DNA from 3 places in the Lysinibacillus sp. FSL W8-0992 genome. Region 2 is predicted to be linked to each of the others. Evidence: predicted binding sites of a transcription regulator. Region 2 holds the regulator's gene; each other region holds the start of a gene.
What was found. Region 2 encodes LexA, which represses DNA repair genes until DNA is damaged. Its sites were predicted from a motif close to CGAACATATGTTCG; they were not measured.
Positions count from the first base shown of each region.

Region 1: a site for LexA is predicted at 5,562-5,575, ahead of recA (recombinase RecA). Genes of this name have one in related genera too.
Region 3: a site for LexA is predicted at 4,933-4,946, ahead of ruvA (Holliday junction branch migration protein RuvA). Genes of this name have one in related genera too.

Region 1 covers NZ_JBBOZQ010000001.1:4,089,381-4,097,776, forward strand. Annotated here, with positions in the region: gene NSQ74_RS20475 (tyrosine-protein phosphatase) at 1-258, opposite strand, end outside; gene NSQ74_RS20480 (CpsD/CapB family tyrosine-protein kinase) at 299-961, opposite strand; gene NSQ74_RS20485 (YveK family protein) at 1,035-1,730, opposite strand; gene rny (ribonuclease Y) at 2,118-3,677, opposite strand; gene recA (recombinase RecA) at 4,413-5,480, opposite strand; gene NSQ74_RS20500 (competence/damage-inducible protein A) at 5,732-6,991, opposite strand; gene pgsA (CDP-diacylglycerol--glycerol-3-phosphate 3-phosphatidyltransferase) at 7,009-7,587, opposite strand; gene NSQ74_RS20510 (helix-turn-helix domain-containing protein) at 7,636-8,396, opposite strand, start outside.
Region 2 covers NZ_JBBOZQ010000001.1:3,919,834-3,928,229, forward strand. Annotated here, with positions in the region: gene NSQ74_RS19700 (GNAT family N-acetyltransferase) at 77-598, shown strand; gene NSQ74_RS19705 (YneB family resolvase-like protein) at 685-1,350, opposite strand; gene yneA (cell division suppressor protein YneA) at 1,347-1,661, opposite strand; gene lexA (transcriptional repressor LexA) at 1,837-2,454, shown strand; gene NSQ74_RS19720 (gamma-glutamyl-gamma-aminobutyrate hydrolase family protein) at 2,492-3,214, opposite strand; gene NSQ74_RS19725 (prepilin peptidase) at 3,227-3,979, opposite strand; gene NSQ74_RS19730 (potassium transporter) at 4,038-4,748, opposite strand; gene NSQ74_RS19735 (PilN domain-containing protein) at 4,745-5,338, opposite strand; gene pilM (type IV pilus biogenesis protein PilM) at 5,338-6,312, opposite strand; gene NSQ74_RS19745 (prepilin-type N-terminal cleavage/methylation domain-containing protein) at 6,418-6,870, opposite strand; gene NSQ74_RS19750 (type II secretion system F family protein) at 6,976-8,181, opposite strand; gene NSQ74_RS19755 (type IV pilus twitching motility protein PilT) at 8,178-8,396, opposite strand, start outside.
Region 3 covers NZ_JBBOZQ010000001.1:2,290,168-2,298,563, reverse strand. Annotated here, with positions in the region: gene NSQ74_RS11475 (DUF421 domain-containing protein) at 1-364, opposite strand, end outside; gene yajC (preprotein translocase subunit YajC) at 508-774, opposite strand; gene tgt (tRNA guanosine(34) transglycosylase Tgt) at 922-2,067, opposite strand; gene queA (tRNA preQ1(34) S-adenosylmethionine ribosyltransferase-isomerase QueA) at 2,182-3,228, opposite strand; gene ruvB (Holliday junction branch migration DNA helicase RuvB) at 3,247-4,251, opposite strand; gene ruvA (Holliday junction branch migration protein RuvA) at 4,270-4,890, opposite strand; gene NSQ74_RS11445 (phosphotransferase) at 5,003-5,800, opposite strand; gene NSQ74_RS11440 (LysM peptidoglycan-binding domain-containing protein) at 5,871-6,905, opposite strand; gene NSQ74_RS11435 (transcription repressor NadR) at 7,048-7,578, shown strand; gene NSQ74_RS11430 (thiol-disulfide oxidoreductase DCC family protein) at 7,784-8,173, opposite strand; gene pheA (prephenate dehydratase) at 8,194-8,396, opposite strand, start outside.

The sequences.
Region 1 (8,396 bases), 170 kb from region 2:
CTCCAAAATATTCCCTGCCAATCTCACCTCATGTCCTGGATAAAGTGTTAGTGGCATGTTACGTCTGTCAATTTCCTGTTGTAATTGTGCAATTTGTTCATGTACTACATGAACATGGACATTATATTTAGGGTGTAGCGCATGTGAAGTAGAAATAATTGCTGTAATACCTTCCATAATAGCCTGTTCAAATAATCTGAATGTCTCTTCTACTGTTTCGGGACCGTCATCGACATTTACTAAAATATGACTGTGCATATCTATCACTACGTTTCACTTCCCTATCTACGCCCAATCACTATCGGTAATATTGATCATAATATTCGCCGAGAGGTAATTTGTAATTGTTTAAAACTACGCCTAAAATATTCGCCTTTGATGCTTCAAGACTTAATTTCGCTTTAAGTACACTTGCATTTTCCACTACACCACTATTCACAATTAGTAGTGTTCCTTGACATTTATTAGATAAAACTTGTGCATCGGTTACAGATAACAGTGGTGGTGCATCAAAAATAATGATGTCAAAGTCTCCTATTAGTTGCGTCATAATACTATCCATTGTTTTTGAAGAAAGTAACTCAGCGGGATTAGGTGGAATTGGTCCACTCGTCATAACAAAAAGATTAGGAATATCTGTACTATTTAAAACTTCTGACATTTCATATTGTCTTGTCAGTAAATTTGAAAGACCTCTTATATTTTGTAATCGAAACGTATAATGCATTGTGGGCTTACGTAAATCAGCATCTACAATTAATATTTTTTTCCCTTCTTGTGCAAATACAACGCCTAAATTGGCTACATTTGTTGATTTCCCTTCACCTGGCGTCGCTGAAGTTACTAAAATTGTTTTGATGTCTTGATCTGGCATTGCGAAGGTAATGTTTGTTCGTATTGTACGAAATTGCTCAGAAACGATGGAATTACTATTGCCGACTGTCACAAGCTTCCTGCCCATTTTTCCTAGTTTTTTTTTATTGGCTCTTTTTTGAAGAAACACAGTTACTCCCTCCTTATGTAACGGGATTCAATCATATGTTTTTATAGCTCGCACTAGTTATTTTACTTATTATGCCAATAATTGGTAACCCAATGGTTTCTTCAATATCTTGCTCTGTCTTAACTGTTGTATCCAAGCACTCTATCAATAACGCAATGCCAGCGCTTATGATAAATCCAATCATTGCAGCCGCCACAATATATAAATTTTTGTTTGGTGCTACAGGCTCAGGTTTGTCCTCCAATTTCGCTACGGACAAAATATTAATATTGTCGATTGTCATTAACACTTGAATTTCCTCTTGAAATACGCCTGCTACAGTATTGGCAATATCGACTGCCATTTCGGGCTTTTTATCGCGGACAGCAATATTGACAACTTGAGAATTACTGGCGTTGGATACAGTAATCTGTTCCTTTAATTTTTCAGGTGTACTATTTAAATTAAGTTGGCTAATCACTTTTGATAAAATAGCAGGACTTTGAATAATAACATTGTACGTATTAATTAAGCGTAGATTTGTTTCTACTTGCTGTACCCCTAACAGAGCTTGATCGGTATTTTTTTGATTTACTAAAAGCTGGGTCTGCGCCTCATACGTTGGCTTTATGATAAAGTAACTAAGAAACGCAGTGACTAATGCTAATAAAAGTGCAAAACTGATAATATAGAGCAATTGCTTTCGCACTATTTTCAATACATCTTGTAATGTGATAGTTTCTTGCAACGACCTTCACCCCTTGACATAACATATGCTAGCTAATCTATATCCACTAGTTACATTAAAAAGTTTTATTCAAAAAGTTTTATGGCCTATTATATTATTGATATCTCCCTTTTATTCATGGTCGATAAAGAGACATAGATGTTACATAAGCTTATATCTTCTATTATTAATATGGGGCTTTTCAAAAACAAAAAGCGAATCCAATTTTCAGGAAACGCTTCTTACTAAAACCGATATATTCATTTTCACATCTGACGAACTGCATAAGGTCACAATCATCTAATCTAAGTGTTTTTCATTCAAATACGTGCTAAATACAATCTTGTATTCCTAACCAAATAAAAAGAGGCTCCTCTTGATTAAAATCAAGAGGAGCCTCTTATTTTATTATTTTGCATACTCCACTGCACGAGTTTCGCGAATAACGGTTACTTTAATATGACCTGGATAATCTAGTTCTTCTTCAATACGCTTACGAATATCACGTGCAAGACGATGAGATGCTAAATCGTCAATTTTTTCTGGTTGAACAATAATTCGGATTTCACGACCTGCTTGGATAGCATATGATTTTTCAACACCATCATAGCTTTCAGAAATCTCTTCTAATTTTTCTAGTCTGCGAATATAGTTTTCCAGTGTCTCACTACGAGCACCTGGACGCGCTGCTGATAATGCGTCTGCTGCAGCTACTAATACTGCAATAACAGATGTCGCTTCTGTATCACCATGGTGAGAAGCAATACTATTAATAACAACAGGATGTTCTTTATATTTCGTAGCTAATTCCACGCCGATTTCAACATGGCTTCCTTCAACTTCATGGTCGATTGCTTTACCTATATCATGCAATAGGCCTGCACGACGAGCTAACGCTACATCTTCACCAAGCTCAGCAGCTAGTAAACCTGCCAAATGTGCAACCTCCACTGAATGTTTTAGGACGTTTTGCCCGTAGCTTGTACGGTATTTCATGCGGCCCAAAATCTTCATTAAGTCTGGATGTAGATTGTGAATGCCGATTTCAAATGTCGTTTGTTCCCCTGTTTCACGAATTTGTTCATCCACCTCTCGACGAGATTTCTCAACCATTTCTTCGATGCGAGCAGGGTGAATACGACCATCCTGTACCAGCTTTTCAAGTGCAAGTCGAGCCGTTTCACGACGAATTGGATCAAACCCAGATAAAATTACTGCTTCTGGAGTATCATCAATAATTAAATCGATTCCTGTTAAAGTTTCGAGTGTACGGATATTACGACCCTCTCTACCAATAATACGACCTTTCATTTCATCATTTGGCAAGTTCACAACAGAGACTGTTGTTTCTGCAACGTGGTCTGCAGCAAAGCGTTGCAGTGCCAATGATAAAATTTCACGTGCCTTTTTATCAGATTCCTCTTTCACACGCATTTCAGATTCCTTCGTCATTACAGCAATATCAGTCGCTAGCTCTTTCTCTACTTCACTTAAGATAATAGTCTTAGCTTCATCTCTTGTTAATGCAGAAATGCGCTCTAGTTCTGTTTTTTGCGCTGCAACAAGCTCGTCCACTTTGCTTTCCATCTGTTCAATATGCTGTTGTCTTTCAGCTAGAGCTTGTTCCTTACGCTCTAAGCTGGCTTCTCTCTTATTCAGAGCATCATCCTTGCGATCAAGATTCTCTTCTCTTTGCAATAAACGGTTCTCTTGTTTTTGAAGTTCTAAACGACGGTCACGAATGTCATTTTCTGCTTCAGTACGAAATTTGTGAGTTTCATCTTTGGCTTCAAGTAGTGCTTCTTTCTTTAATGCCTCCGCCTCTCGTTTTCCTTCTTCAACGATTGTTTCAGCGACATGTTTAGCACCAGTGATTTTTGAGTCATTCACTTTTTTCATGTAGATATAGCTAACAGCGGCACCAACGATGAGTCCAAGCAAAGCGGAGATGATAGTAATTCCATCCATATGAACACCTCCTCTTGCTATTTGGGTAATACAGGTTCAGTCGGCGCATACAAAAAATGTACTGCCTATTTTAAAGTCATAATTCAGAAATTATACATATTTAATTGTATAGCTAGCCTCAGGCTCTGTCAAGGATAGACGGGCATCTGTTCGCCTATCTGCAACAAAAAAAGTAAGTCATATCCATTAGATGGATATATTAACTGTTACTTTTGAGCTAGATAAAATGCCTTCTTCGATGAATAATCTTTTTATTAGGATGATGGTTACAATACAATTATTACCACAATTACCGTCATCTTAATACAATTATTTTAACTTTCTTTGACAAATGAACATATCGTCTCTTTGTCAGCTGTCCAATCAAAAATTTTATACCCTATTTCACTCATAACTATATCTATAATTTACGTTAGCTATCTATCAATTCCAGTATCGCTACAATCTATTAAACTAACAAAAAAATCGTTCTTACTTCTTATGAGTAAGAACGATTTAGAGTGAAGCGAATTGCTATGTTGATTGATTTCCTTTGTAGGCGCACGCTTTCTGCACAGCACTTCTGTAAGCCTCAACCCTCACTAGCGTAGATTGTTCGTCTTACGTACTATGCGTTACAGCAGAAGTCGCCGACGTGTGCTCTAACCAACTTATTAAAATGTAACTAGAATGAACTTCTTGATGCATTTTGTCGCATCTTAAGCATTCTCATTCCTTTAGAAGTGAGAACAATATTTATTTTTTTTCATCTTCAAGAAGAAGCATTAGCTCTTCATCCATTTCCTCGTCATCATGTGCAGCAATTGTATACTGTGTTGCGGCAATTCCGTAAGAAGAACGAATTTTATTTGCAATTTCTTCTAAAACAGCAGGATTTTCTTTTAAATATTGTTTTGCGTTTTCACGTCCTTGGCCTAGACGCTCATCGCCATAAGCGTACCAAGATCCACTTTTTTGAACGATGTCTAATTCTACACCTAAATCGACTGTTTCGCCCTCTTTTGAGATCCCTTCACCGTACATAATATCAACCTCAGCTGTACGGAATGGTGGTGCCACTTTGTTTTTTACAATTTTAATTTTCGTACGGTTACCCATAATATCATTACCTTGTTTTATTGCTTCTGCACGACGAACTTCTAAACGTACTGAGCTGTAGAACTTAAGCGCACGACCACCAGGTGTCGTTTCTGGATTACCGAACATAACACCAATTTTTTCACGAATTTGGTTAATGAAAATAGCGATAGTTTTTGATTTATTGATAGCGCCTGAAAGCTTACGTAATGCTTGAGACATTAAACGAGCTTGTAAACCAACGTGAGAGTCACCCATATCGCCTTCAATTTCAGCTTTCGGTACTAGCGCTGCAACAGAGTCAATAACGATAATATCAATAGCGCCACTACGCACTAACGCTTCTGCAATTTCAAGCGCTTGCTCACCAGTATCTGGTTGTGATAATAAAAGTTCATCGATATTTACGCCTAATTTTTGAGCATAAATCGGATCTAACGCATGCTCAGCGTCAATAAATGCTGCTTGTCCACCCTTTGCTTGTACTTCCGCAATGGCATGTAGTGCAACTGTTGTTTTACCTGATGATTCTGGACCATATACTTCAATAATACGTCCACGTGGGTATCCACCTATACCTAATGCGGCATCAAGTGCTAGTGAACCACTAGAAGATGTAGCAATTTCTAAATCTGTTTTTTCGCCTAGCTTCATGATAGAGCCTTTACCGAAATTCTTCTCAATTTGTTTTAACGCCTGTTCTAAGGCTGCTTTACGATCACTCATTATTTTTCCTCCTTCAAAACTGTTCACTGTTATTGTCTATCTCTACTATACTTGTTTTTTTGAGAACACGCAAGAAAAAAGCGAACATTTATTCGATTTTAATCCAAAATAAAAATTTGGATAAGTTTTTCCTATCCAAATTCCCATTTTCAACTATTAGCAATTACACTCCAGTCGTAATTGCGCCCAATTTTTTTCGAGCCTATGCATTGCTTCAGCTAGGGTTCTACCCTACTAAACCAATTAGCAAATTAAAATCGTTTCATATATCCTCGTTCTTCTAATTGTTGCATTAAATAATGAAATGTAAATTTAACCGCACGTAAACGATTTGTATTGCGCATACCTGATAAATGCAGTAAATATGTTATTGGCTCTTCGTCGCCTATAGCAATTCCAATCCATACCGTTCCAACTGGCTGATGGTCATGTGCAGTAGGACCAGCCGCTCCCGTTAACCCAATACCAATATTCGTACCAAATTTTTCACGCACTGCACTAGCCATTGCTGCAGCACATTCACTGCTGACGATACCATAAGTATCTAATAATTGTTGGTCAATACCTAGCTGCTTTACCTTGGCATCTTCTGTATAGGTCACTACGCCTCCTATAAGAATATTGCCTACGCCTGGAATCTCTGCTAGCTCTGATTGAAATAAACCTGCTGTTAAGCTTTCTGCTGCAGAAATCGTTAATTTATTATCTTGCAACATTTCTACCGTTTTCGAGGCAAGTGAATCATCATTTATGCCATATTGGAAGTCTCCTACAATAGCACGAATCTCCGCCACTTTATCAGCAATAAGCTGTTGGGCTTCCTGCTCTGATTGCGCCTTTGCTGTTACACGTAAAGTTACTTCTCCATCAGCAGCTAGTGGTGCAACTGTCGGATTTGTTTGTGTATCTAAAATATCTTGTACACGCACTTCTAACTCAGCTTCTCCAATGCCATAAAAGCGCATTACATGAGACACTATGACTCCGCCATCATTTAGCATTGTACCAAGCTTTGGCTTCGCTTCAAATTGGAACATCGGCTCCAGTTCTTTTGGAGGTCCAGGAAGTAAAATGTAGGTACGCTTATCCTTTGTCAAAATCATCCCTGGTGCCATACCATGATGATTAGCTAGCACCTCGCTACCTGCTAATACAAGCGCCTGCTTGCGGTTATTTTCCGTCATTGAGATGCCTCGTTTAGCAAAAAATTGCTCAATGTATGACAATGCAACTTGATCGATTACAAGATCTAGCCCAAGATGACGAGCAATCGTTTCCTTCGTTAAATCATCCTTTGTAGGGCCTAAACCACCTGAAAAAATGATAAGATCAGCGCGCGATTCCGCTATGCTTATTGCTTCCTCTAACCGTTTTGAATTATCGCCAACAACGGTATGATAAAACACATTAATTCCTAACTCAGAAAGCTGATTAGAAATAAACTTTGCATTTGTATTTGAAATCTGTCCAAGTAATAACTCTGAGCCAACTGCAAGGATTTCAGCATTCATGATTCACAAGACCTTTCTTATTTAGACTCAAGTAATACACGTCGATTTATATAGAAATAATCCCATCCAGACCATAGTGTAAAGAACAATGCTATATATAGCATTATTGTATCAAATGGGATACCGAAAATCACAAAAATTGTATTGTGTAAAAGAGCAGCTGCAATAGCTACAATTTGTGCCCATGTTTTAATCTTACCAAGCTGATTCGCCGCTACGACTTCTCCACCACCTGCAAGAATTAAACGTAAACCAGTTACCGCAAATTCACGGCTAATAATAACAATAATCACCCAAGCCGGTGCCATACCAAGCTCTACCATTAAAATAAACGCTGCAGAGACAAGTAATTTATCCGCTAAAGGATCTAAAAATTTACCAAACGTCGTTACAAGATCATACTTTCTCGCATAGTAACCATCTACCCAATCCGTCGTTGATGCAATAATAAAAATAAGAGCTCCTACAAAATGATGGACTGGCATTTCTGCACTAAATAAGTTCATTGTTCCCCAGCCGAAATCAAACATCATAACAATTACAAAGAACGGAATAAGTAAGATACGTGAAATGGTAATTTTATTTGGAATGTTCATTTTTCTAACACCTTTCATGATGAAAGAAAGTAGTCATCATTAGGATGACTACTGTTCTTTATTGAAATTGACGACAATATTTTGCGTTACGATTTGCTGTGCGTACGTTAAAAGTTCGTCATTAATATAAACCTTAGCTTGAGTTGAATTGCCTAAACGAATACGAGCATAGTTTTGCGCTGTTGCATCAAACTCAACAACTTCACCTGCGTTATAAACACGCGTATCTGCAAGTAATTCTTGTTGCTGTTGGTCGCGAATACCAATAAATGTAGGACCTGATACTTCAATGCGTATTTTAAATGTTTCAGCACCTGTTAACGTGTAAGAAGTTGTAGCGCCATCTGCTTCGATTGTGCCTGCTGAAATCGCTTGCTTAACATCTTCTTCAGTTTTACTTTCATCTGGTGTTTCATCTTTTGTTTCATCTGTCGAATCTTTATCTTTATTAGCTTGAGCCTTTTTATCTTCTTCCGCTTTGTCTTTTTCACTATCAATTGGTTTTGGTTTTTTATCGTACTCCACCACTGGCGTCGTATCATCATATTCATTTGTTCCAGTTTTACTTTTTGATTGTAAAAGAACCCAAATTGCAACAATAATAACGATAATAAATAAAGCGACAATGACTTTTGGCATAGCCTCCATCATTTTATTTGAAGGGCTTTTTGAAACTTTTCTTCTAGTTGAAGTTTGAGTCATCGATTGGCTAACTTGGTCGTTCTTTGTGCCTGGTAATTCGTTTTTATACGTTTCTAAAATTTCCTCTGGATTTAACCCAACAGCCTCAGCATATTGTTTAATGAATG
Region 2 (8,396 bases):
TACATGACTTCCAGATGTTAGTCGTGTATAACTAATTATACAAGGAAAAAATTTATACTTTATTGGAGGAAATAAGGTGAACATCACAACACAACGATTACATATCCGAAAATTTGAAGCACAAGATTTGCAAGCTGTTTATAGTTATATGTCTGATAAATCGGTGATGCACTATATGCCAGAAGGTGTTTTAACTGTAGAACAGGTACAAAAATTTATAACAGATAATAGCGGTGAGCAAGCACAACATTTTGCTATTGTTTTACATGATCAGCAACAAGTCATTGGTCATCTAGTTTTCCATCCCTACTTTGGCGAACATACATATGAAATTGGATGGGTGTTGAATCCTGCATATTATCGTCAAGGTTATGCTTCAGAAGCAGCGCACGCCCTATTGGATTACGGGTTTACGAAAATGAAGCTTCATAGAATTATCGCTACATGCCAGCCTGAAAATATTGCCTCCTACCGAGTGATGGAAAAAATCGGTATGCAACGTGAAGGATTTTTTAAAAAATGCATTCCGTATGGTGACGGTTGGTGGGATGAATACTATTACGCTATTTTGCAGGAAGAATGGGTAGCTATAATATGAAATTAATCTTGCCCTCCTACCTACTTGGACAGTTTATTTTCCAATCAGGAGTGTTTTTAAACATGAAAAAAGATTAGCAGGGCAAATTAATTGCCCGCTAACCTTTCTTGATGTTCTTGATAACGCCTATGTACGGTTGCCTTACTTACATCGAAGCCAAGACCTCTTAGTGTCGTAGCAATTTCCTCATAGGTAAAGCCCCGATTTCGTAGCTTCACAATTTCTTCTATAGGCACTTCCTTACGCTCCTGACCATTTGGATTACCACGATTGGAAAGGTTATGTTCAGGACGATAGCCATTTTCTACTGCACGGCGCATACCACGACGAATTTTCGCATTATGGATTTTACGTTGATATTCCTCAACAATAGCTAAAATTTCGAGCAACATCGTATCCATCTCATTCAATTGTACAGGCCCTGCATCACGCATGGAAAAAACATCTGTTTCCGTTTTTTGCAATAAATGAAGTACAGCCATTCGTGCATTACCACGCCCTAAACGCGTTTCATCTTGCACAAATAATGCGTGTATCTCTTTTTCTTTAATATAATCGAGCATTTCAAGTAATCCTTCGCGCTCAACATCATAACCACTATGCTTATCCAAAAAAACATTTTTCACATCGTAGTTTTGTTCCTTAGCATAACGAAGTAATTCTTCTTGTTGACGCTCCAATGAAGAACTTTGTGTCTCTTTTTCGGTGCTCACACGGCAGTAAATTACAGCCGTTCTTTGTTTATTCATCATCTTTCACTTCTCGCAATTTCAATTGAATTGGTGGGTGTCTGATTGTCACCCACTACTGGTATAACGAGTGATTTTCCAGCAACTATTTTTACGCTATGTAATTCGTTCTCGGCTTTCACAAGTTTTATCCAGTCGTCCATACCCATTTTACCACGGTATTGCTCAGCTAACGACCATAAGCTATCGCCATGTTCGATATAAATTTCAGTGTAAGTAATGTCTCCAGGATCAGTTATAACAAGATAACCTGCAAATAGTAAAAATGCGCCTAATAAAATTGAAATATGTGTATTTTTTTTAAACCAATTCATTCATCATATCCCCTTTTAAGAATGTTTGTTCGGAATGTATGTTCTTATGATAAAGCGAACAGACGTTTTTGTCAAACACTTTTCGAACCTATGTTTGCATAAGTGTTCGCATTCTGCTATACTATCTAGTAAGAAGATAGTAAGAAGAATGATATAAAAAAAGAGGTGAGCAATCATGAAAAAAGTTTCGAAAAGACAAGAGGATATACTAGCGTTTATCAAAGAAGAAGTACGTGCAAAAGGGTATCCGCCATCTGTACGTGAGATTGGGGAAGCAGTTGGACTTGCATCAAGCTCAACGGTTCATGGACATTTAGCTCGTTTAGAGCAAAAAGGCTTTATTCGACGAGACCCTACTAAGCCACGTGCCATTGAAATTTTAGAGCCAGAAGATTCAATTCAAAAGCAAAGCGTCATCCATGTACCGCTTGTTGGTAAGGTAACAGCTGGATCACCGATTACTGCCATCGAAAATATCGACGAATATTTCCCATTACCTGATATTTACGGTACAAGTGAAGATCAACTATTTATGTTAGAAATCATGGGTGAATCGATGATTGAGGCGGGTATTTTTGATGGCGATTTAGTCATCGTGAAGCAAAAAGCAACAGCAGATAACGGTGATATTGTCGTTGCAATGACAGAAGAAGATGAAGCAACAGTTAAACGCTTCTTCAAAGAAAAAAATCATTTCCGCTTACAGCCAGAAAACGCTACAATGGAACCGATTATTGTAGACCAAGTTTCAATTTTAGGACAAGTAGTCGGCTTATATCGCCGTGTACACTAATGCATTCTCATACTTAGCAAACAAAAAAGAGAAGCACTCATGCTTCTCTTTTATATTTTAAGCTCTCCTCAGTAAAGGCTGTAAAAAGCTTCTGTGCAGCTAAATCCCCTACAACTGCTTGTTCTTCTGGGTGCCACTGCACTGCTAAACAAAACGGATAGTCTTCGTGCACGAACGCTTCAACTAGACCATCACTCGATTTCGCTGCAACGATTAGCTTCTCTGCTAATACATTTACAGCTTGATGGTGAAATGAATTCACAGCAATTTTTTCTTCCTCGATAATTGATTTTAACAACGTATCTGGCGTAATTTGTACATAATGTGTAGCAACACCCCGAGCTGCTTGTTGAGTATGCTTTAACAGCTTACTACTATGATATTCGCTATCAATATCTTGGTATAAAGTTCCACCTAACGCAACATTAAGTATTTGCATGCCACGGCAAATCCCCAAAATTGGCATTTTCCTTGTAAAAGCCGCATGAATTAAGGCAAGTTCCACCTTATCTCGTTCTGGATGTATTTGTCCTAGCTTCGGTAGAGGCTCCGCTCCAAATTCAAATGGATGCACATCATGACCACCAGATAATAATAAACCGTCCGTCAACGATAAAATTTGTGCTACATCTTCCTCTACCCCTAGTGGAATAATAAGTGGAATGCCACCAGCCTCAATGACACTTTTACTATAGGCTACATTCAATCTTGACGATAAATCGTCTTCCGCAAATGCTGTAATACCAATAATCGGTTTCATCCATATACCCCCTTACCATAATCCTACATACCAATCAATGATGACATCCCCATAGAAATACACGATAATTGCAGCTAAAGCAATGGATGGTCCAAAAGGAATCGGCGTTTTTCGACCTTGTTGCCGTACTTTGAGCACGATTATCCCGACAATCATACCAATTACCGCCGCTACAAATAATGTCAATAATGTATTTATTGTACCAAGTACAAGTCCAAGTAAAAAGAATAATTTAATATCGCCACCGCCCATACCACCACGTGATACAACAGCGATACAATATAATATGCCAAAGCCAACGACGGCACCTACGATACTATCCCACCAAGGCGTTAATGGCGATAGCATACGTCCAATAGCTAATAACGGTAAAAAAAACAAAAGCACTTTATCAGGAATAAGCATATATGCAAAGTCCGATACGACAAGGATTACTAATAATGAAATCAATAGTATCGCTACGATAAACTCTTCGCTAAAGCCCAATTGCCAATATGAAAAGGCGAATAATACGCCTGTTAACAACTCCATTAGTGGATAAATCCACGAAATTTTTTGTCCACAGCTACGACATTTACCTGCTAAAAAAATATAGGATAAAACGGGCACTAAATCAATTGCTGTTAATTGTCTTTGACAGCTCGTACAATGAGAAGGCGGCTTAACAATTGACTCCTTTAGCGGCACACGTAAGCCTACAACATTAAAAAACGATCCAAAAACTAGTCCAAATACAAATACTAGTATTGTATAAGCCATTTCCATTTTTATTGCCTCCTAAACTAACATAGCGCCCATACTTTGGAGTATGCGCGCCTTTACATCATTGTTCTCCCTCATAATAGAAGGTTGTTACCTGAATGGTAGCTTTAATGGATGAATCTGCATCCTCCTCGAATACGGCCTCTTCCCCAGTTAATGTAATATCTAATGTGTCGATTTTCATCACACGTTCAATTTTTTCAATTTCCTTTAAAAATTCAAGCATTGCCTTCGTATCTATAGCAACAACATCAATACTAAACGTCACTAATTTCAATTCTACTGGTAATGATTCTTTAGCAATAGTAGACGTTGGTAATGCATTATCCCCTTCTTCACTATCTGCTTGCTCGCTATTTTCAGTAGGTTGTTGTGCTGTGACCGCTTGCTCCTCATTTGCTGGCGAGTTTGGGTCAATAATCGAAGAGTCCATCACGAGTGAATCATAATTATTAAATTCTACAGCTTCAACCCGAGTTCCTGTGACTGCTTCTATTTCTTCGATATTTCGAATAACGCCTTCAATGGCACGTGTTTGAGGCACTTTTTTTCGCAAAGATAGCATACTTACACCATGTGATTGCTGTACCGTATCTAATGCAGTAATTTGCTCTTGAATTGATGCAATTTCTTGTTGAAGTGCACTAACGTCTCGTTCCTTCGCTTCTACCTCTTCCAATTTAGGGGTTAATAAGTAGTAATAGAGTGCAAATAACAATGCTGCGACTAATGCGGTAAGCAGAAGAATCGCTGAGTTTTTGCTGCTTGTCATGATTCTCTACCTCCAGCCAAATAAATAAAATCAATTGCCAACGTAATGGTTACCGAATAACGTGGTAATTCTTGATATTTATCCTTCAAATTTACTTCGCTCTGCTCCCCAATCGATAACTCAAAATTTTCAATTGTTCCAACTTGAATATCAGTGAAATAAGGGCTTACGTTTAATTGATCAAGATAGTTTGAAATAGCTGACATCGTTTCAAAATCAGCGGTAATTTCTATAGTTGTTTCACCAAATTTATAATTCCGTAAATACGTCTGCTCTGGCAATAATGCTTGCGTCTCATCTATTAATGGTGTCACAGGGTAAGCTACATGATTGACAAATTGAACCGATTGCTCAAGTGACCCTGCATTCATATTTCGTATACCATCTAATTCTATTTGTAGCTGCTCTTGCTGGGACGTCAACTCTATTTCCTGTGCATTTAATTTCGTAATCTCGCCTCTTGCCTGGAAGTATTGGATTATCATGAATGCTAAAACGATACCAACGAGTACAATAATGAATATATATAAGAGTATTGGTGCTGATTTCTGTTTTTCTAAATTCGGTAAGAGGTTAATTTCAGGTACCATCAGTGTACCTCCTTCAAAGCCAGCCCTATTAGACTCGCAAACTTCTCAGAAAATTGAGGGAATAATTTTTGTACCATAGCATCATTTAACACCGTAATGGGCGTCGTGAAATTATTACTTAGAAACTCAGTAATCGTAGGCAATAAAGGATTATCACCTAAAAGGAAAATATCATCTACACTTTTCTCACCTTTATGTAACGAGAATTTAAAAAAGTTCATAATACGATCAATTTCAAGAATTTGATCCGTTAGTGTCAATTGATAATTATCTTGATCATCTATTAAATGGAAAGAGTAATTAAACTCCTCCTGCTCTTTTGGTTGCCATTTTGCTAAGTTTGTTTCAAACGATTGATAGCGTAAAAACTCTAGTTGACCGTACGAATAAATACTAATCGACAATTCGTTTATAGACCAATCTGCTATTAAATATGTTCTGTCTAATTCTAGTAATTGCATATGCTCTAATAGACGAATATTACATAACGCTCGAATATCGGCAGCTTGCGGTTCTAGCGAAGCATCGAGCAACATCCCGATTGTTTTATTTACTTCTTCTGATGGAGCCGCAAATAACATCGCTTGTCCATCATTCGGTGTTGGATCATAAACATCTATAAGTGGCTCATGAAATGGTAAATGAATCGTTTGCCCAAGCTCCATTTCAGCGTAGCTTTTTAACTCTTTTGATTCAACATCATGCGGATGCTCAAAGCTCTTTAGCAACACGGATGTATCTGGTACAAAAATACGAGCATTTTGCTTCTTGCCTGCCCATTTAGCAACATGATTTTTCATCATATCAAACAATACGATTTCATCATTGATTATTGAACCTTCGACTATTCCTTGCGCCAATGGCAACTCATAGCCCTTCCACTGCGATGGATCAGCACCTTTTGCCACAAGCGCACGCAAAACATAATCCTTTATTTCAATCGACACATGCGAATTCTTTTTCTTTTTAAACATGTGAAAAGATGCCTCCTTTTGAGTAGTATAAAATATATATTTATTATTTAATTCTTTACTTGAACATCTAACTAGGGTTGTTAGATGTTCTATAAAGATTAAATATTATTTTATTATTGCAGTTAGGTCTTTACTCCCCTTTTGCTTATCTTCATTAATCCCAGCTATAGTTGCTCCGGTAAATGTTACTGTCTTATCTCCTGAGTATTTTACTGTTCCAGTTATCTTATTACCACCCGATACCATATCAACTTTTGAAGCTGTATCTGATACAAATACACCAGCATTTTCTAAGTAATTATCTTCTAATAGCTTTTTAATAGTAACTGAAGCGCCATCTTTGGATCCTTCATCGGTGAAATAAATATTAGCCGCATTAATTACATTAAGAGCGTCTGCTTTAGCAGCATTATAGCGCGAATTTTCAATAATATTCCCAATCGCAGGAATGGCAATGGCAGCAATAATTGCTAAAATCACGATTACAGCTAGTAACTCGATAAGTGTTAAACCTTTTTGGTTTTTTAATAGTTTTTTGTTCAGTAATTTTTTGAACATGATGTGTTCCTCCTTTAATAATGTTTTTATAATTAGTGCGAAAACACGTACACCCGTAACGACGCTAGTTATTGTCTACATCACCTCCTTTAAATCATCAATTGTTTACATACTTTCATAGAGTGCGAACATCGGTAGGAAGATTGCTGCTACGATAACGCCGACAACTCCTGCTAAAACGAGTATCATTAATGGTTCGATTAACGATTTTAATGTATCGACCGAGCGATCGACTTCGTCCTCATAGAAATCGGCTATTTTTTCTAACATATAATCGAGCGAACCTGTTGTTTCGCCGATCGATGTCATTTGCGTTACTAAAGGTGGAAATAGCCAGCTTTTTTCTAATGGCTCTGATAATGTGCCACCCTTTTCAAGATTTTCGCGTGCCTCTAAAACAACCTTTCCTACAACTGGATTGCCTACAACTTTTTCAACAATCGTGAGTGCATGTAATATTGGCACTGCACTACTAAACAAGGAGGATAATGTTCTTGTCATCCGAGCAATGACATTTTTTTGCATTAAAACGCCAAATACAGGGATTCGTAATAACACATAATTTACATTGTAATGAAAGAGCTGATTATGGTTATAAAAATACCTAAACAGGATGACTGCTAACAAGAACATGCCAATCACTATATACCAAAATTTAACTAACCAATCTGACACGCTGACAACAATAACCGTTAATAGTGGCATTTCTAAATCCATGTCCTCAAAAGTTGCCATAAATGTTGGGACGATAAAAATCATTAAAAACATCCCTACTGCGATTGTTAGCACCGATAAAATAGCTGGATAAGTTAATGCTGATTGCACTTTTTTCTTTATTTTAAATTGCTTTTCTAACGTACCAGCTAGTCGCTCTAAAGTGTCATCCACATTACCTGTCGCCTCTCCAGAACGCATCATATTAACGAACATCACTGGAAAAACTTTTGGATGCTTTGCCGCTGCATCTGAAAATGAAGTACCGCTACGGATGTCCTCTTCTACTTGCTCCAAAGCCTTTTTAAGTGGCTTACTTTTCGTTTGCACACCTAAAATATGTGTTGCTTCAACGATTGACACCCCAGCACGGATGAGCGTTGCATATTGACGGCAGTAAATAACGAAATCTTGATGCTTCACTTTACCGCCGAGATTTAATTCTTTATGCAAAAGACTTTTCGACTCTTCCAGTTCTCGCGCATTAATGCCTTGCGTGCGTAATTTTTCGAGTGCTGCCTTTTTATTGACTGCATCAATAATTCCTTTTTTGTGTGTACCAGTTTTAGTACGTCCGCTGTAGCGAAAAACGGTCACTGATACTCACCCGCATTCATATATGGTCTTGCATCCTCCAACGAAATTTTCCCCATTGCAATTAACTGCTGCATGGATGACTCCAATGTGTGCATACCGAGCGCACGGCTTGTCTGCATTACACTTGGGATTTGGTGTACCTTTTCATTGCGGATTAAGTTAGCAATGGACGGTGCCTGTACTAATATTTCCGTTGCTGCAATACGCCCCTTTGC
Region 3 (8,396 bases), 1.6 Mb from region 2:
GTTGCTGACATAGGTCATCCAAATTATAGCGTTGCTTCCGCATTTCATTTTCTTGGATAATACCATCTTTAACGAGAAGTGCTGGTTCACCGTCAACTAAATCACGTATCTTTTTATTTTTTAACGATAAATAAGCACTCAATATTTGAATAAAAAGCAAAATAATAATCGGTAAAATGGCATTAAATAAAGGATTTTCGTAATCATCAAGTGCAAAAGCAGCAACTTCCGCAATCAAAACAAACACGACTAAATCGATGACAGAAAGTTCACCTACTTCACGTTTACCCATTAAACGAAAAACAATAAGTATAAACACATATAAAAAGCACGTTCTAAAAATAATTGTTAAATATTCTTCCATACAGACACCCCCACAATATCAAGGTGACCGTATCAGTTGCTTTTTATACAAAAAAGCTGTGTCAAAAATGCGCACATTTCGACAAAGCTTTTAGAATTGCAAAGGCGTTGTCCAAAAATTATTTGGGACAACGCCTTATATTATTATACTTGGTCATTTACGACACGTCCAATTGCTTGACGGTCAAATTTAACGCGAACATTATCAGCGATAACTAAAGTGATAGCAGTGTCCTCGATTGAGTCGATCACACCATGTAAGCCACCGATTGTAATAACTTTATCACCGCGCTGTAAGCTACCTTGCATATTTTGCGTTTCTTGCTGTCTCTTTTTAGCAGGACGGATTAAAATGAACCACATCGCCACGAACATCAATATAATAGGCGCAAATCCTAAAATTGATTCCATATTCATATTGTTAGCCCCCTTTCCAAATCTCACTTTTTTAGTATAGACTATTTCACCCTAAAAAAGCGATGGACAAGCCCAAAATTTTTCTATATTATCAATAGTTTTTCTATAACAGGTAAATTTTCGCTAAGATACATTCCATTTTTAGAAGTTTTTAGCATCCGGTCCATTAAAACCGTACTTCTCGAAAAATTCTTCACGGAAATCACCAAGACGATCCTCACGAATAGCCTCACGCACTTGCTCCATTAGCTTCAGTAAAAAATGCAAGTTATGATAAGAAGTTAAACGTATACCGAATGTCTCTTCCGTACGAATTAAATGCCGAACATACGCACGAGAATAATTTTTACATGTGTAGCAATCACAGTTTGGATCGATTGGACCGAAATCACGTGCATATTTCGCATTTTTAACGACTAAACGGCCTTCAGATGTCATTAATGTACCATTACGTGCAATTCGTGTTGGTAATACACAGTCAAACATATCGATTCCTCGAATAGCGCCGTCAATAAGAGAATCTGGCGAACCAACACCCATTAAATAACGCGGCTTATTGGATGGCATTAACGGTGTCGTAAACTCTAGCACTCGGTTCATCACATCTTTAGGTTCGCCTACTGATAAGCCCCCTATTGCATAACCAGGAAAATCAAGCTCTACTAATGCTTCAGCAGAGCGACGACGTAATTCCTCGAATTCTCCACCTTGAATAATGCCGAATAGGCCTTGATCTTCTGGACGAGCATGCGCTTCTTTGCATCGCTTTGCCCAACGCGTCGTTCTGTCTACCGATTTCAGCATATAGTCATATGTTGCTGGGTAAGGTGGACATTCATCAAATGCCATCATAATGTCTGACCCTAAATCATTTTGAATTTCCATCGCCTTTTCTGGACTTAAAAATAGCTTATCACCATTTAAATGATTACGGAAATGGACACCTTCTTCTTCGATTTTACGGAATTGGCTCAGTGAAAACACTTGGAAGCCACCTGAATCCGTTAAAATCGGGCGATCCCAGTTCATAAATTTATGCAGTCCACCTGCTTCCTTCACAATATCATTGCCTGGACGAAGCCATAAGTGGTACGTATTTGAAAGAATAATGCCCGCATTCATTTCTTTTAATTCCTCAGGAGACATCGTTTTAACGGTCGCTTGAGTCCCCACAGGCATAAATGCTGGTGTTTCAAAAGAGCCATGTGGTGTATGCACGATGCCTAGTCGCGCTCCTGTTTGCTTACATGTATGAAGTAGTTCATAACGAATTGCTGGTTGTGTCATAAAATAATAAATCCTCTCTTATCTAAAGTAAAAACAGTACTCCGATTTTTTTAAATTTTTCATTTGAAAAATCAATATCAACATTCAACTGTCTTAATAGAATGTTGATAAACATTATTTACGAATTGAACTTGGACGTATAAACATAGCATCCCCGAAGCTGAAGAAGCGATATTTTTCTTCTACTGCCTGATTGTAAGCACTTAAAATCGTATCCTTCGTCGCAAGTGTACTAACGAGCATTACTAAAGTCGATTTCGGTAAATGGAAGTTTGTAATTAAACCATCCACTACAGTAAATTTATAGCCTGGATAAATGAAAATAGATGTCCAACCTTGCTCTGCACGTACTTCTCCATACTTAGAGCCAATTGTTTCGAGCGTACGAGTAGAAGTTGTACCAACAGCTATCACATTCCCACCATTTGCTTTCACTCGGTTGATCGTAGCAGCCGCTTCTTCTGTTACGCTATAAAATTCAGCATGCATTTCGTGATTTTCTATCGAGTCCACACTCACTGGACGGAATGTTCCAAGACCAACATGCAGCGTTATAAAAACAATTTCCACACCTTTTGCGCGAACTTGATTTAATAATTCTTGAGTAAAATGAAGACCTGCTGTTGGTGCTGCTGCCGAGCCGCGTTCTTTCGCATATACAGTTTGATAACGTTCACTGTCATCTAATTTTTCGCGAATATATGGAGGCAATGGCATTTCTCCAAGTTGCTCCAATATTTCATAAAAAATACCTTCGTATTTAAATTCAAACATCCGGCCACCATGGTCTAACTCAGCTGTACAAGTAGCGGTTAGTAAACCGTCGCCAAATGTCACAACGGTACCCACTTTAACACGTTTTGCTGGCTTTACAAGCGTTTCCCATTCATCAGTGCCTGCTGTTTGCTTTAAAAGCAATACTTCGATATGTGCGCCTGTTTCCTCTTTCACACCCATTAAACGTGCTGGTAATACTCTTGTATCATTTAATACAAGACAGTCACCAGCATGTAGCTCATTTAATATATGGGCAAAATGATGATGCTCGACTTTTTCTGAGCCCGGTGTCACCACCATTAAACGGCTTGCCGTACGATCGACAAGTGGCGTTTGTGCAATGAGCTCCTCTGGTAATTCAAAATCAAAATCTTCTACACGCATTGAAAAAACTTCCTTCTTTTATGTTTGTTGTGGATAATCATATCCAAAATGTTCGTAAGCAAGATGCGTTGCAACACGTCCACGCGGTGTACGTTGAATAAAGCCTATTTGCATTAAATAAGGCTCGTACACATCTTCTATCGTCACTCGTTCTTCACCTATGGAGGCAGCAAGTGTATCTAAGCCTACTGGGCCACCACGGAAGCGCTCAATCATATTGGTCACAAGTTTATGGTCAATATGGTCAAGCCCTCTAGGATCAACTTGTAAAAGTTCTAGCGCTTGCTTGGCAAGGTCCTCCGTTATCATACCATCTCCAAGCACTTGTGCATAATCTCGCACTCGTTTAAGTAAGCGGTTAGCGATACGAGGCGTACCACGTGAGCGCCTTGCCATTTCACCTGCGGCTATTTGCTCAATATCGACATCAAATAAATGCGCGCTTCTAACTACAATTTCAGCTAATGATGTATCATCATAAAATTCTAGACGTAGTAGAACACCAAATCGATCTCGGAGTGGCGCTGACAACGCTCCCGCTCTTGTAGTTGCCCCAACGAGTGTAAAAGGTGGCAAATCAAGACGGACAGAACGTGCTTCAGGGCCTTTTCCAACAACGATGTCTAAACAAAAATCCTCCATTGCTGGATATAGTACCTCTTCAATCGCACGGGGAAGGCGATGAATTTCATCAATAAATAATACATCCCCCGGCTCCAGTGAGCTTAAAATTGCGGCTAAATCTCCTGGACGCTCAATAGCAGGGCCACTCGTCATACGAACATTAACATTCATTTCATTTGCAATAATCGCGGCTAATGTCGTCTTTCCCAATCCAGGAGGACCATATAATAGTACATGATCCAAACTTTCCTGCCGAAGCTTCGCCGCTTCAATGAAAATTTGTAAGTTCTCTTTAACCTTCTGCTGCCCAATATATTGAGCCAATCTTTGTGGTCTTAGAGATAATTCAAATTGTTCATCATAACTACCTGCTTCACTTGCTATCATGCGCTCTGACATGTACCTGCCCCCCTTTCATTATTTTAACTTCAGTAGAAGCTGTAATGCTTGCTTCATATAGGCATCTGTTGTTTCTAGCTTGTCATTATCTTCAAGAAGCGGTCGGATTTTATCGAGTTCTTTTTCTGAATAACCAAGTGCCATTAATGCTAGAATGGCTTCTTCTAATTCATGCTTATATGGATTGACGCCAAATAACGGTAACTCATCCTCAGAGCTAGGTAACTCAATAGTGTCAAGTAAAGAACCAAGTTTGCCTTTCAAATCTAGAATCATTTGACGTGCTGTTTTTTTACCAACACCAGGGAATTTCACTAAAAATGCTTCGTCTTCACGTTCGATGGCACTGATTACTTGTTGTGGATTGCCTGTTGCTAAAATCGCAAGCGCCCCTTTAGGTCCAATGCCCGACACTAAAATTAATTTTCGGAACAGCTCTCGTTGGTCTAAATTAGGAAAGCCATACAACATTTGTGCATCTTCTCGAACATGTAGATGTACGTAGATTTGTTGTTCTACGGCTGACGCACGAAATGCAAATGGATTAGGTGTATTCAACTGCCAGCCAATCCCCTGTTGCTCCAAAACGATATACTCAGGCGTAATACGCACTACTTGTCCTTTTAAATAATCATACATGTAAAATCCCTCACATTCATCGTCTTCGATTATAGCATATAGCGAACGAATGCTCGACTATATAAATGGCGATAGTACCGTTCACATGCAAAAATGACCGCCTCGGAGACGGTCATTTCTTTATCACTCTATCAATATCGTACCACAGTTTCGGCCAGTATGTTAGGGCTCGCTTAGTAAACGGTATTAAATAATCTAAAAATACTAGCTGTTGTTCTAGTGGCAAATCTACAGCAAATAACCACTCTCGTAATAACTCATTAGGAAACTTTAGACGATGTAACTTTCTCTTATCTAACCGTTGAAGCTCTGGTAATTCGTTCAAAATACTATCAATATTATAATCTACTGCAGGTAACACACGATGCAGCCATAATATATATTCATCATCAGCTTCACCAAGATGTGCAAGATCAAAATCGATTAAGCGCAATTCCCCATCTGAACACCATAAGAAATTATGATGAACGACATCACCGTGTAACAATGTTATATCTTTCTCTGGCACATTTTCCTGTTCCATTAACTGCAAAGCCTTTTCACTAAAATGAATGATTTGATCCACTTCTTCTCTCGTTAAAAATGCTCTAAATTCATTTCGTCTGCTTTTAAAACGCATATGACGCATCTGCCATTTTAAAAGCTGTGAGAAGGTATACAAACCTGGCACTCGTTGCCACGCAGTTTTTTGATTTGTATCATGCAGTGTGTTTAATAACTTTAAAGATTGTTCTCTATCTTTTTTATGTGCAAAATTCGCACTGCGGCTTCCCTCTTGCCACATTTGAACGATAAGTTGCTCATCATCACTTTTTACTAGAGGCAAGACGAGGGAGGGCTCTATTCGTCCAAGTTGACGATGAATTGCCCTCACCTTATCTGCTATTTCTAACTGCTTTGCTCGTTTCACAAAATAATGATTTGATCGATATTTATACTTCCAAATGTTCGGTTTTACTTCCTCAACAATGAATGCTTTTTTACCATCGATAAGGCGTCATCCCGCCTGGGAAAAAGTTCGGTGAAACCCATGGTCCAGGTGAAGGACATGGTGGCGGGCATGGCGGTGGGCAATTATGGTCAAATTGCCAATTAGGCATCATTACCGGCTGAGAACCACATCCACAGGATTGACCCATTCCATGTTGTGCACCACATCCGCAAGATTGACCCATTCCATGCTGTGAACCACATCCGCAAGGTTGATTCATCGGCATCATTGGCATCATTGGCATCTGCTCAAATTGAGGCTGCATTTGCGGCTCATTAAAGAATGGTGATGAGCTCGATTCTAAGAAATTCGCACCTTCTACATATGTTGGCATTGGTTGTTGCGGCATAGCATATTGCATTTGTTGCTGTGGCATTGTATATGCCTCTACTTGTGGATGCATTGGCATATGCCACCACATTTGATGATGCATTGGCTGATGACAGCTAGAGCAATGAGGTACCATTGGCATATGTGGTACCATATGAACCGGCGGCGGTGCTGGTGCTGGCTGTGGTGGCGGCGGCGGTGGCGGCGGTGCTGGCTGTGCTACTGGTGGTGGTGGTGCTGGTTGTTGCACTTGCGGCATTACTAATTGTTGATTCCAGCTAAGTTCTACTGGCTGAGGCACCCACATCGGTTGCTGTTGTTGTGGCATCGGCATTGGCATTGGAAACGGTATTGGAATCATCTGTGGTTCTGGCATCGGCATCGGTGCTGGTGGTTGAATAACAATAGGGGGTGGTACCGGCATCGGTCTTTGCACCTCTTTTTTAACACTTTCCTTTGGCTTTGTTTGAGTTGGCATCTCTTTATGCACTTGTGTTTCTTTATGTGTTTCCTTATGTGATCCTTTATGTGGCTCCATGTTTATTTTTTCAGGCAAAATAATTTCCATGCCCGGAACAATATAATCAGGGTTGGCAAGATGGGCATTGAGTCGCTTTAAATCCTCAAACGAAATACCGTACTCTTTCGCAATCTTCCACAACGTATCTCCCTTTTGAACAATATGAATACGCAATTTTTTCCTCCCTTCCTCTCTACGTATCATATGTTCAATGTTTCATTTGGATACAAAAAATTACGCATGGTGGAAATGCTTCATGGTACACTAATGCTTAAGGAATAACACTTCCTTTATTACATGGCAGAGGTGATCTTTTATGAAAAAAATGTTAGGCGAGGAACGCCGACTGCAACTTTTAGAACTGCTAAAAAAAAGCAACACACCTATAACTGGGACAGACTTCGCTAAATTTGCAAACGTTTCTAGACAGGTCATTGTTAACGATATGACATTATTAAAGGCTAGAAATGAACCTATCATTGCAACAAGCCAAGGTTATATTTATATGCACCAAGAGCAACTCAGTCAAACTGTTGAACGGACAATCCCATGTTTCCACAAACCAGAAGACGCTAAAGATGAATTGTTAACAATTGTAGACTGTGGTGGAACAGTTAAAAATGTAATTGTCGAGCATCCCATTTACGGAGAGCTTACCGCTTCGTTCATGGTCTCCAATCGTCATGAAGTTGAAAAATTTGTACAACGTGTTAACGACACACAAGCAAGCTACTTATCTGCACTTACAGGCGGCACTCATCTTCATGTTATTTCAGCACCTTCCGTTGAAGTTTTAGACTTAATTGAGCAATCATTGCAAAAAAAGGGCTATCTCGTTTCAGATTAATAAGGTATGGTGACGGACGAAAATTAGAGCCGAGAGCTAGCTCATAGATGTTCTTGTGCATAATACCAGGCTTTCTATAACGAACGTAAAAAAATCCACTTCGGTTTCCGCGGGCACGATGTAAGCCGCAGAAATCTTCGTGGATTTTTACTCGGTTAGTAATAAAATTTTTGAAATTTTAAAAATTGTTTATGTGCCTGGCACCTTAAAGAAAACGTTGTCGTTGTGAGGGTGTTGGTAATAGACATGCTTGCTTTTTACCGAAAAGACGATAACGATTTTTTGCAAAAAGTTTATATGCTGTATTTCGTATACATTGTGGTATAACAATTAGCACGTAGCAAGCAGGCCATAAGCCATCTAAACGTCGACTAATTTTAAGCGCTGCTGTTGATTCAAAATAAATATTCTCTTGTTCAATGTAAATCACACTATCGATATTTGCTGGTACTTTGTATTGCGCAAGAAGCGCTTGGCCAACCTCACTTTGAATCGAAGCAAACTTGAAAAACGCAGCTTGATCGCGTTTGATTATAAATTGCACACTGTTATTACAGAAATTACAAATTCCATCAAACAATATTATACCACCCATTTTTGACACCCCTAAACCTGTTAGTCTTCGTCAGATGTTAAATACGTAAAGTATGTACCAAGAGATTTCACTTTGCAGCCAAGTGCCGCTAGCTCCTCCATAGCCCCCCGCATCATTGGTTGTTTTTCATCTGCTAACACATCAATCATAAAGAAATAATCCCCAAGACCTGTTTTTAATGGACGTGATTCAATTTTACTTAAATTTAATTGTCGCCACGCAA